DNA from 4 places in the Sporacetigenium mesophilum DSM 16796 genome. Region 4 is predicted to be linked to each of the others. Evidence: riboswitches for the same ligand, from Rfam matches in the RefSeq annotation. Region 4 holds a riboswitch; each other region holds the start of a gene.
The links. Region 4 has a riboswitch for lysine ahead of lysA (diaminopimelate decarboxylase). Riboswitches for the same ligand answer to the same signal wherever they lie in the genome.
Positions count from the first base shown of each region.

Region 1 (3,220 bases), on a different contig from region 4:
TTATTTTTGTAATGATTTTTGCATGTGTATCTCTCTGGAAAGCACTAAAAAGTGAACAGTAATATTTGATAAAGTGCCAGTAAGGTTATTATTAATCGTGCTGGCGCTTTTTAGTGTATAAAGTTATTAACAGATATAGGTTAGGGATTTCCAAATTATGTTATAATAAACTAGAGATTAAAACGCTTAAAAATATACAAAGGAGCGCAAATATGAGCCAAAAGATAGAGTATAGAAAAACATATAAGCACATTTATGTACCAAAAACAACGCCAACAATTATTGATGTTCCTAAGATGCCATATATAATGGTTAGTGGTAGTGGAAACCCAAATAATGAGGAATTTGCAAAGGCAACAGAAGCATTATATAGTGTAAGTTATGCTGTTAAAATGTCATATAAAAGCAATTACGTTCCAAATGGATACTATGAATATACAGTTTTTCCACTTGAGGGAATTTGGGACTTAATTGATAAGACAAAGCCAGCAACTGATAAGGATAATTTTAAATACACAATAATGATAAGACAACCAGATTTTTTGACAAATGAATTATTTGAGAAATTTTTAGAACAAACAAAAAAGAAAAAGTCAAATCCATTTCTTGATAAATTAGTATTTGGTGAAATAACTGATGGATTAAGTTGTCAAATTATGCACATAGGAAGTTTTGATGATGAGCCTGAAAGCTTTGATAAAATGGAGAAGTTTTGTGATGAAAATGGGTATACAAGAGCTAGTAAACTTCACAGAGAAATATATCTATCAGATCCAAGAAAAACAGAGAGTTCTAAGTTAAAAACTGTTTTAAGATTTTCTGTAAAAGAGATTTAGATTATATTGAATATAATATTAGTATATAAGTACCATTAATTGGGAATAAAGGTTATAATAGTATTAGGGAATTTTATTAAATAGGAGGGATAACATGGAACAGCAACAAAAGGTATTTCAAAAACTTGATGAATTAAACATTTCATACGAGGTGACAAACCATCCACCAGTTTATACAATAGAGGAAATGGATGATTTAGGTATTTCTGATCATGGAGATGTATGCAAGAATTTATTTATTAGAGATGCAAAGGGAAAAAGACATTTTCTTGTTGTACTAAACAAGGACAAGCAAGCAGACCTAAAAAATATAAGAGAGCAACTTGGGACTACTGGTTTGAGTTTTGCATCTGAAGAAAGACTATCAAAATATTTAAACCTTAGTAAAGGTGCCGTAACTCCTCTAGGTGTTGTAAATGATGAAGATCATTTAGTTGAGGTTGTATTTGATAGAGATTTGATAAATAAAGAAAAACTTGGTGTTCATCCTAATGAAAATACAGCGACAGTTTGGATTGCTTTTGACGGCCTTAAAAAGCTAGTGGAACAAAATGGAAATAAAATTCACTATTTGAACATTTAGAACAAATAGTAATATAGAAAATGTTGACAACATATTAATATAGTGTTAAGCTATAAAAAATCAAAACTTCATAAAAATCCTCATCCTTAAGGGTGAGGTAGAGGCGCGGTTGTTAAGAGTAACTATATCGAGGTCGGGAACCTATGACATATAGTAAAAGGAGCCACCGCCGAAGCATCAGATACCAAAGTCTGTTGCTGGGTCTGTATCAAATAGGTACAGGACTGTCATCATTGTATATGCTCGATACTTTGATGTTGTGCTATCTCACATTGAGCCAGAAAGGAGAGAGGATTGTCTTTAGCTTTGCTATGTTTACATAAGCACCTGACAAGCCTGTTAGGTGTTTTTTTATTACAATTTTTTAATATGGAAGAAAATGGGAGGAAAACAATGAACAATAACTCAGCACAATCACAACAAATTCAAAGTGGGGATTCGGGTTTTAAAAAAGAAATTAGTTTATTTGGTGGAGTAAGTATTTTAGGCGGTATAATGGTTGGTTCTGGAATATTTTATCTAGGTTCATATGTATTAATGAGAACTGGAATGAGTTTAGGGCTAGCCTTATTGACTTGGGTTTTGGGAGGAGTAATATCGTTATTAGGTGGTATTTGTTACGCAGAACTCGGTGCATCAGACCCAAGAGCTGGAGGACTTACTGTATATTTAAGTAAAGCATATTCACCTATAGTTGGTTTTTTAAGTGGTTTTAATAACTGGTTAATAGCAGGGCCTGGTTCTATTGCAGCACTGGCAATTGCACTTCCAAGTGCTTTAACTGCAATACTTCCTATGGGAGAATGGACAGTTAAATTTGTTGCTATTGCACTTATAATAATATTAACAGTTGTAAATTATTTTGGCGTTAAATTCGGATCTAGACTTCAAAATATATCAATGGTTGCAAAATTAATACCTATTGGAATTATAATGGTTTTAGGACTTATATTTGGAAAGGTAACACCTGATTTAAGTTTAGCTCCAGTAACTGGCGATTTTAACTTCGGAGCAATTATTAGTATGGTAGCTTTTGCAGTTGTTGCAAGTTTGTGGGCATATGAAGGATGGACAAATTTAAATACTGTAGCTGAAGAGGTAAAGAACCCTAAGAAAAACCTACCTCTTGCAATAATTATATCAATAGTTTCAATAACGATATTATATACATTATTCAATTATTCTATATACAGAGTTATACCTTTTGAAGAAATTCAAAGTTTAATAGCAAGCAATGAATATTACTTAGGAACACATGCAGCACAAAAGTTAATGGGAAATACAGGTAGTATATTAGTTATAGTAGGCATGGTAATAGCAATGTTTGGAGCTTTAAATGGATGTATATTAGCATTCCCTAGAATGTATTATGCAATGAGCCAAGAAGGTCACTTCTTTGAAAGTTTTAAAAAATTACACCCTGTACACAAAGTTCCTCATAATGCTTTAATAGTACAATGTATAATATCTATTGTATTAGTATTATTAAGAGACTTAAATCAGTTAACTTCATTAGTTGTATTCTCAGGAATGTTGTTTAATACACTAGGGGTATATGCAGTTATGATTTATAGAAGAAAGTTCCCAACTGCTGAAAGACCTTACAAAGTAATTGGATATCCTGTTACAGTAATATTAACAACTTTAGTATTCTTAGGGTTAATGGTAAATACATTTATCGAAGATCCTCAAACTTCAATAATAGGGTTACTTGTTCCAGCAATTGGTATAATATTTTATATATACTTTGATAGAAAAAATAAAGCTAGAAGAAACATTCAATAGGGGGATTGTCTTATGA
Region 1 is NZ_JCANUR010000001.1:593,684-596,903, forward strand. It holds gene BS62_RS03000 (glycine betaine uptake BCCT transporter) at 1-62, shown strand, start outside; gene BS62_RS03005 (GyrI-like domain-containing protein) at 213-836, shown strand; gene BS62_RS03010 (prolyl-tRNA synthetase associated domain-containing protein) at 931-1,419, shown strand; lysine riboswitch at 1,510-1,692, shown strand; gene BS62_RS03015 (APC family permease) at 1,813-3,204, shown strand; gene BS62_RS03020 (amidohydrolase) at 3,217-3,220, shown strand, end outside.
Region 1: linked by a shared signal. The riboswitch ahead of BS62_RS03015 (APC family permease) and the one ahead of lysA (diaminopimelate decarboxylase) in region 4 are both predicted to bind lysine.

Region 2 (3,220 bases), on a different contig from region 4:
GCAGTTTGTATTTTTTGTTTGTTTTCTGGTTTTTCTACAGAATCTAAGGCTTTACTTAAACAATTTTTAGAATTTTGAAGTTGACCACAAACTTCGTCAACATATTGTTTTGCATTTTTATTTTGGTTATTTGGCATATTAATGTTCATATTCATATCCATAGTTATACCTCCGTAATTTTTTTATGCTAGTGGCACAATTTTATTATCTACTATTAACATAAAAAAATTCTTAGTATATTTTGTTTTTAACTTTTTGAAGCTGTTATAAATTAATATAATAAAAGACTCATCAAACGGAAATATAATTAGTTTGATGAGTCTTATTACTTTTTTATTTAAAATCCTATATATAAACTTATTGTTAAAAGTGTCATACATGCAACTGTTAATATTGATAATAATGGAGCTACGAATCTAACCCACTTAGACCATGGAATATTTGCAATAGCCAATGCTCCCATCAACACTCCTGACGTTGGAGTTATAATATTTATAAGTCCTGATCCAAATTGATAAGCAGTTACTATAGATTGACTTGATACATCAACCAAATCACCAAGGGGTGATAAAACAGGCATTGTAAGTGATGCAAGACCTGAACTAGATGGTATCAAGAAAGTTAAAGCTCCTTCTATAATCATAGTTAAGTTTATAAATACAGCTTTTGGTAGACTTTGTAATAAGTTTGCTGCTGAGTTTAGCATAGTATCTATTATAAATCCATTTTGAGCTACAATAACTATACCACGAGCTAGCGCTATTGCTAATGCTGCTGAAGCTAAATCCTTAGCACCATCTATAAATGAAATTGCTATTACATCTTCTTTAAGTCCTCCAGCTATACCAGATAAAACTCCTATTCCTATAAATACCATTGCTATTTCTGCTATATACCAACCTTGAGTAAGTACTCCCCATACCATAATTCCCATACCTACTCCAAATATTAAAAGAACTGATATTTCTCTTAATGTAATTTTCTTTATAGTTTCTGATGTAAATGCTACTTCATTATTTAAGCTTTTATCTATTTCATACACTATAGATGACTTAGGATTTTTCTTTACATTCTTAGCATAAACCATCATAAATGTTATCGCTATTGTCATAAGAACTATGAATATTATTGCTCTATACTCTATTCCAGACCCTGGTGTTATCTGAGATAATGCTTGTGCTATACCTACTGAGAAAGGATTTACAGTAGAAGCTGTACATCCAACTAATGCTCCTAAAAAAACAGTTCCTATTGCTGTCAATGAATCATATCCTAGTGATGTCATAAGAGGAATGAGTATCATATAAAATGGTAGTGTTTCTTCCGCCATCCCAAATGTAGTTCCCCCTAGTCCGAATAATATCATAGACACCGGTATTATAAAAACTTCTTTTCCTTTAAGCTTACTTATAACAGATCTTATTCCTGACTCAATTGCCCCAGTTTTATTTACTATACCAAAAGATCCTCCAACAAATAAAACAAATCCAACTACTTCTGCAGCATCTATAAATCCAGTTATAGGAGCTACAAATATATCGTCTATTCCTTGTGGATTTCTCTCAACAGACTGGTAGGTTCCTGGAACTACTACCATTCTGCCATCTACTTCTTCTCTAGAGAATTCTCCGCTTGGTATTATCCAAGTAAGAGCAGACATTATAACTATAAGGGAAAATATAATAGTATAAGTATGAGGTATAAATAATTTCTTTTTTGTTGCTTGTGCTACATTGTTCATGTGTTTACTCCTCCTTTAATAATAATATAAAAAGCCTTGAGCTTTTCACCCAAGGCTTTTTATAAGTACGCAAAAAATACGCACAATATAATTTCCCTTAAATGATAGCTCACCACAAATATTATTTGTGACAGTGATACATATATTCTATGCACCCCCAGCAATACAACCTTAAAGCATCAGTTGTACACTTCGGCGATCATCCCTTTCCCAGTAAATCATTGTGCTTACCTCATTACTAGTACTAATAAATCTCGCGCCTCTATCTTTTTATTCTTTTTAATATAATAGATAATATACCATGTCCTTATAGTATGTTCAACATATTTCTTTGTATTTCTACAATTTTACATTTTGATTTTTAATCATTAACAACAGGTATTAAAAACGAACTAACATAAAGATTATTATCTGATCTTAATGCATGCATTGTATCTGCAGGAACTATAAATGCCTCACCAACAGTTAATTTTATCTCTCTATCTTCTAAAACACCAAACCCTTCACCCTTAATACAGTAAAATATTTCATCATGTTTAGGATGTTTATGTAAAGGTACTTTCTTTTCTTGTGGAATATGATATACCTTTGTAACGATTTCATCTTTTATATTTTCTAAATTCATTTAGATCACTCCTCGATGTAAATATTATTTATTATATTATATCACATTTAATTTAAAGGATTATATATCTAAAAAAGCGATTGGTTACCCAATCGCTTTTTTTGTTAATACTATTTTTACTTTTGCATTCCAGTATATATAAAAACTGCATCCCTTAGAAACTCTGCTGTTCCTGGTTGTTCTTTGTCATAATACGCTGTAAATCTTTCATCATCTACATACATCTGAGCAACTCCTGCATGTGCTTCTTTAGTGTATCTATCCCAGTAAAAGCTTAGCCACTGACGATGTAAATCTACTGCCCTTTGTGCTAATTCACCTGCAGGGTCACCAGTTTTAAATGCTTCACTAAGAGTTTCATTAACCTCATTTGTAAGTTTTGTAATTTCATCATATTCTTCTTGAGTCATATTTTTAACTTTATTGTTTGATTTATTAACAGCTTCATCTCCGTATTTTTCACGGATTTCTTCTCCGTATTTCTTTTCATTTTCATCAACTAGTTTTTTCTTAAAACCTTCAAATTTTTCTTTATTACTCATAATAACACTCCTTTCTGTACATTCAATTGTTTTATCAACATTTGCAATTAACATATCTAACTGTTTTCTTTTTTCAAGGAGCTTTTCACGATGTTCTATAAGTGCTTTAGCTCCATCAAAAGAAGGTGATGTTACTATGTTTTTAATCTCATCTAATCCTACGCCTAACTCTCTATAAAATAGTATCTGCTGCAACATGTCGACTTCTTTTTGACCATAAATACGATATCCAGATGAATTAATTCTTGCCGGCTTAAGAATTCCAACTTCATCATAATATCTCAATGTCCTAGTACTAACTCCTGCCAGTTG
Region 2 is NZ_JCANUR010000003.1:173,057-176,276, forward strand. It holds gene BS62_RS04995 (hypothetical protein) at 1-161, opposite strand, end outside; gene BS62_RS05000 (YfcC family protein) at 338-1,741, opposite strand; lysine riboswitch at 1,839-2,014, opposite strand; gene BS62_RS05005 (cupin domain-containing protein) at 2,103-2,366, opposite strand; gene BS62_RS05010 (MerR family transcriptional regulator) at 2,483-3,220, opposite strand, start outside.
Region 2: linked by a shared signal. The riboswitch ahead of BS62_RS05000 (YfcC family protein) and the one ahead of lysA (diaminopimelate decarboxylase) in region 4 are both predicted to bind lysine.

Region 3 (3,220 bases), on a different contig from region 4:
AAGTCCACTCTTATCATCTGGATTTATTATACTTGGTATCCCATCTCTTATTAATGTTCCTGTTTTAGGATCAAGTCTAACTTCTGTAGTATCTGGTACTTGTTTTATACAAACAACTATATTCATCTTTAATCCCCCCTATTTATTTAAGTACGTTTGCTGATATAACCATTCTTTGAACTTCTGAAGTTCCTTCATATATTTCAGTTATCTTTGCATCTCTCATCATTCTTTCAACTGGATATTCTCTTGTATATCCATATCCACCGTGTAGTTGTACTGCCTTTGTTGTAACTTCCATTGCAGTTTCTGAAGCATATAATTTCGCCATTGCAGCTTCTAAAGAATAAGCTACTCCTCTATCCTTAGCTTTAGCAGCCTTGTAAACAAGTAATCTTGCTGCTTCAGTTTTAGTGCTCATATCTGCAACTTGGAATTGAGTATTTTGGAAGTATGATATTGGCTTTCCAAATTGTCTTCTTTCTTTAACATAAGAAACAGTTTCATCTATTGCTCCTTGAGCTATACCTAAAGCTTGAGCTGCTATTCCTATACGTCCACCGTCTAGCGTTTTCATAGCTATACCAAAGCCTTTACCTTCTTTACCAAGTAAGTTTTCTTTTGGAATTCTGCAGTTTTCAAATATAAGTTCACAAGTTGCAGACCCTTTTATACCAAGTTTGTGCTCTTGTTTTCCTATGCTGAATCCTTCAGTTCCCTTCTCAACTATAAATGCTGATATTCCTCTTGTTCCTTTAGATTTATCTGTCATTGCCATAACTATGTAAGTTTCAGCATATCCAGCATTAGTTATAAATATCTTAGAACCATTTAATATGTATTCATCTCCATCTAAAACTGCTGTAGTTTGTTGTCCAGCAGCATCTGTTCCTGCATTAGGTTCAGTTAATCCAAATGCCCCTAATTTTTCTCCCTTTGCAAGTGGAGTTAAATATTTTTGTTTTTGTTCTTCTGTTCCAAATTCATATATAGGTGCTGCACATAATGAAGTATGAGCTGAAACTATTACCCCAGTAGTTCCACAAACCTTAGATAATTCTTCTACTGCCATAGCATAAGCTAAATTATCTGCACCTTGACCGCCATATTTCTTAGGAAAAGGTATTCCCATAAAGCCATATTTCGCTAATTTTTTAACAGTATTTATTGGAAATTCTTCCTTTTCATCTACCTCTTGAGCAAAAGGTTTAACCTCTTTGTCAGCAAATTCCTGATACATTTTTTGGAGCATGTTATGCTCTTTTGAAAAACAAAATTCCATTGTAATTCCCCCTTTGATTATTGGACTATATTGTTTGTGGTTATGAATAAAAGACGTTGAAAGATTTCCAGTACTTTTTCCTGCAATAGAAAAAAGCTACTCATGTAATGAAAACCCTTCTTTTCACTACATAAATAGCTCTCCATAATAAACTATGGCAGTTATAGGGCATTTCTGCTCTATACCCAAGAACACACTTAAGAACAAATATATTCTTTCGGCAAAGAAACCATTCACCTTTAATATCGGAGGTTCTTCTCCTTAACACCTAAAGGTTACCCTTTTCTTCGCACCTCTATTTATGATAATTTTTAATTTTTCCTTTATTCATAATCTTTATTTATTACTTGAATTTATTGTAAATCATTGTCTAAAGTTTGTCAATCATATTTTTACAGTCGTAATTTTCAGAAAATACCGCAATTTAATATATGTATATGTAGTTAATTTTCTTATAATTTAAAAGAGCTATTTATGTAATGAAAATCTTTATTTTCACTACATAAATAGCTCTCCATAATAATCTATGGCAGTTATAGGGCATTTCTGCTCTATACCCAAGAATACACTTAAGAACAAATATATTCTTTCGGCAAAGAAATCATTCACTTTTAGTATCGAAGGTTCTTCTCCTTAACACCTAAAAGTTACCCCTTTCCTTTGCGCCTCTATTTATGTTAATTATTGTTTTTATAATATTCTCAATATTCTTAATCTAATTATATATCTACAGTTATATTTTGTCAATTAATTTCATGGAAGTTTTTAGAAAATATTAGAAATTAAAAAAGCTATTTATGTAATGAAAATTTTTATTTTCATTACATAAATAGCTCTCCATAACAATCTATGGCAATCATAGGGCTTTGTGCTCTATAACCAAGAACATACTTAAGAACAAATACATTCTTTCGGCAAAGAAATCATTCACCTTTAGTATCGGAGGCTCTTCTCCTTAACACCTAAAAGTTACCCATTTCCTTCGCACCTCTATTTATGTCTAGTTACGTCACATTCCTATTGTTGTTTTTATTTGTAATTTTTGAAGTATCCTATGTTTTTATTATATATTTTTATCCATATATTGTCAATATTGTTTCATATTTGATTTTTTAATCATAATATATTTTTTGATTATTTTAGCCTATATTCATAATCCTATTTTTTAATTGCTCTCGTTGTATAGAAAGTTGGTATATTGAATTCATGTAGTTTACCTGCACCGTTTGTATCTTGATATATATCTGTTAGCATAAATCCTGCCTGTAATTGTCCACCTATTTGTTCTTCAATGGTATGTGAGAATTGAATTCCCCAGTCATTTTTTATTGAATCATCATACTGTTGATTATCCTTTAGCGGGTTAAATGGCAATTTATAGGTTACCTTTGTTTCTTCGTCATTGAAAATATAATTAATACCATTATCTAGTCCTGATAATAATATTCCGCCTTTTTTTAACACCCTATAACATTCTTTCCATATAGGAAGAACATCCTCAACATAGCAATTAGAAACTGGATGAAAGATCAAGTCGAAGGACGCATCCTCAAAAGGCAAAGGCTTTGTCATATCCGCCCTAACTGTTTTAATATCGTAGCTTTCTCTTTTCGCTACTTCATTTTCACTTAACAATTGTTTTTCTGAGTAATCCAATACCGTACACTTTGCACCTAATGCAGTAAATATAGGCATTTGCTGACCACCACCAGAAGCTAACCCTAATATTTTTTTATTCTTCATTTCACCAAACCATTCCTTTGGTACTGGTTTGGTAGGTGTCAGTAAGACAAACCACTCATTATTTTTAGCTTTTTCAAAAATATCGTGGCTAATAGGTTGGCCCCATTCCCAGCCTTCCTCAACCCACTTATCAAAAATTTTGGAGTTAATTTCTGTATAATTTTTATCCATATAAACCGCTCCCCTTTTTATATA
Region 3 is NZ_JCANUR010000013.1:33,289-36,508, reverse strand. It holds gene BS62_RS10815 (electron transfer flavoprotein subunit beta) at 1-126, opposite strand, end outside; gene BS62_RS10810 (acyl-CoA dehydrogenase) at 143-1,282, opposite strand; lysine riboswitch at 1,410-1,588, opposite strand; lysine riboswitch at 1,782-1,961, opposite strand; lysine riboswitch at 2,105-2,283, opposite strand; gene BS62_RS10805 (class I SAM-dependent methyltransferase) at 2,441-3,196, opposite strand.
Region 3: linked by a shared signal. The riboswitch ahead of BS62_RS10810 (acyl-CoA dehydrogenase) and the one ahead of lysA (diaminopimelate decarboxylase) in region 4 are both predicted to bind lysine.

Region 4 (3,220 bases):
CACCTTATATAGGGGTAATAATATTGTTAATGTCTATTATAAGTGGATATATATACTCCAAACTAATATCAAAGCCCCTTATACAATTAAACTATGTAGCAAAGAGAATGATTGGTCTTGATTTTGATACAAAATGTGAAGTTTATTCTCAAGATGAATTAGGTCAACTTTCAAATAGTTTAAATGAACTTTCATTTAGTTTACAAAACACCATGAATGAATTAACACAAGCAAATAAAAAACTACGAAATGATATAGAAAGAGAAAGAGAACTAGAAGAACAAAGAAAGATATTTGTAGCTACTATATCACATGAACTAAAAACTCCTATAACTGCTGTAAAAGGACAACTTGAAGGAATGATATACAATATTGGTTCTTATAAAGATAGGGATAAATATCTTAAAAGGTCTTTTGATATTATGGAACATATGGAAAAACTAGTTTATGAAATGATGGAAATATATAAACTTGAGAGCACTGAATTTAAACCAAGTGTACAAAATATAAACATATCAAATATGGTATACGATATATCAAAGGGCTTTGAATACTTTTTAATATCTAAGGATCTAACTATAGTAAATAAAATACAAGATAACTTATATATAAAGGGTGATCAACAACTTATTAGAAAAGCAATATCAAATGTAGTTAATAATGCTGTAAAATACTCAAAAGAGAAAGAAAAGGTAATTATTAGACTATATGAAAGAGATAGTAACATAGTACTAGAGGTTTTAAATACAGGAGCGTTTATAGAAGAAGAAGAATTAACCAAAGTTTTTGAACCTTTTTATAGATTGGAGAAGTCTAGAAATAGAAATACAGGGGGAAGTGGACTAGGTCTTTATATAGTTAAAAAAATATTAGAGTTAAATAATATAAGTTATGAGTTAAAAAATGTAGAACAAGGTGTATTATTTACTATAATATTTTAAAAATTATGTTTACAAATTTACAAATTGTAGTATAATATAATTTAATAAAAATAAATACAAAAAGATAGAGGTCGCGTTATCAAATAGTACTATTGTGGAGATAAGCACAGTGAAACAATAGGAAAGGTGCTAACGCCGAAATGTATAAACGATGCTTTAAGTTTATATGTTGGTGTTGTGCAAAACATGTACAACATTGTCACAAAGAGATTTGTGGAGAGCTATCTTAAGTTCGTGAGTGCTAATAAACGTTTTTGAATTAGTATTTAAGAGCCTAAGGATAGTATATTCCTTGGGCTTTTTTTATTACGAAAATTAAGATGTTACTGCAAAATCTCCATTGTATTATAACTTATGGAGGTAATGATTATGATTGAAAGAGTAAATGGAACACTATACTTTGATGGATGCAACACTGTGGAGTTAGCTAAAAAATACAAAACACCACTATATGTAATTTCTGAGAGTATTCTTAGAGAAAAGGGAAGCGAAGTAAGAACTAGTTTTTTAAATAAATACGAAAATGTTAGAGCTGTTTATGCATCAAAGGCATTTTTGAATTTAGCCATATGTAAGATTGTACAAAGAGAAGGGTTAGGTTTAGATGTAGTATCTGGTGGAGAATTATATGTTGCTATAAGCGCTAATTTTCCTATGGAGGATATAATATTTCATGGAAATAATAAGTCAAAGGAAGAACTTATTATGGCAGTTCAACATGGAGTAGGCAGAATAGTAGTAGATAGTATAAGTGAACTAGAGTTGCTAGAAGAAATTTGCAAAAACTTAAATAAAGAAGCTAATATATTATTTAGGATTACTCCAGAAGTAGGCGCTAATACTCATAGATATATAAGTACAGGTCAAAAGGATTCAAAGTTTGGAATTCCATTACTTCAAATAGATGAAGCTATAAAAATAGCTATATACTCAAAGTATATAAATTTTAAAGGTATTCATTTTCATGTAGGATCTCAACTATTTTCAAATGAATCGCACTTAAAAGCGTTAAGAGTAGCTATAGGCTGGATAGAACATATAAAAAATGAATACAATTACGAAATAGAAGACCTAAATATAGGCGGAGGATTTGGTATAAAATACGTTGAGGGCGATATAGAAGTTGGTTTAAATGAGTTTTTAGAACCGGTAATGAAAGAATTAGAAGATGAGTTTGAAAGAAGAAATTTAAAAAGACCATGTGTAATAATAGAACCAGGGAGATGGTTTGTAGGAAGTGCTGGAATAACATTATACAATGTAGGAAGTATAAAAAATATAGAGGGTGTTAGAAAATATGTATCAATTGATGGAGGCTTAAGTGATAATCCAAGAGTAGCACTTTATGATGCTAAATACTCTGCAATAGTTGCTAATAAAGCAAATGCTATAGAAAAAGAAATAGTAACACTAGGTGGAAAATACTGTGAATCAGGGGATATACTTATTAAAGATATAGAGTTACCTATAGTAGAAAGAAATGATATATTAGCTGTATTAAATACAGGTGCATATAATGACTCAATGTCTAGTAATTATAATAAGGCACTAAGACCTGCTGTTGTTTTAGTAAGTGAAGGAAATAGTTATGTTATTAAAAAAAGAGAAAGCTACGAAGATTTAATATCTAAGGATATTGTTCCACCTTGTTTAATAAATCTAGATGAAGCTGCATATGACGAAATAATCTAAAGCCTTAATGTGGATTTTCCACAATAAGGCTTTTTTTGAGCAACGAAATTTTAATTATAAACATCTAATCCTACTCCGAGTAGGGAAGATAATGCAATCAAAGCAAAAAGAGCTATCATATAAACTCTATCAAAATCCTTACTAGCAATACTTTTCTCTACAGCATATATACAAAATAAAAGTATACTGCCTAATACAAATATTATATACCTCCCCATGCCAAAAGTATTAATAAAGGACTCAATAACATTGAAAAACGCATTAGAATTACTCATAAACCCCCCACCCCACCAAATATAATAATTAACAATTGATATAGAAATAGTTATATATTTAAAAATATTTAACTATATATAATACTATAAAAAGAATTATATATAGTTAAATATTTAAATATTGTAAAAAATCTGAAAATTCAAAAGGCTTGTTATACAATATTTTATGCAGGGGGAAGTAACTTGAGTCATATAAAAAACATAAAAATAGAAAATTTTAGAAAGCTAAAAAGTATAGAACTGAAAGATACAAAAAACATAAATATACTAATAGGAGAAAACAATAGCGGAAAGACTAGTATACTTGAGTCA
Region 4 is NZ_JCANUR010000011.1:44,834-48,053, forward strand. It holds gene BS62_RS09890 (sensor histidine kinase) at 1-941, shown strand, start outside; lysine riboswitch at 999-1,173, shown strand; gene lysA (diaminopimelate decarboxylase) at 1,311-2,633, shown strand; gene BS62_RS09900 (hypothetical protein) at 2,684-2,908, opposite strand; gene BS62_RS09905 (AAA family ATPase) at 3,092-3,220, shown strand, end outside.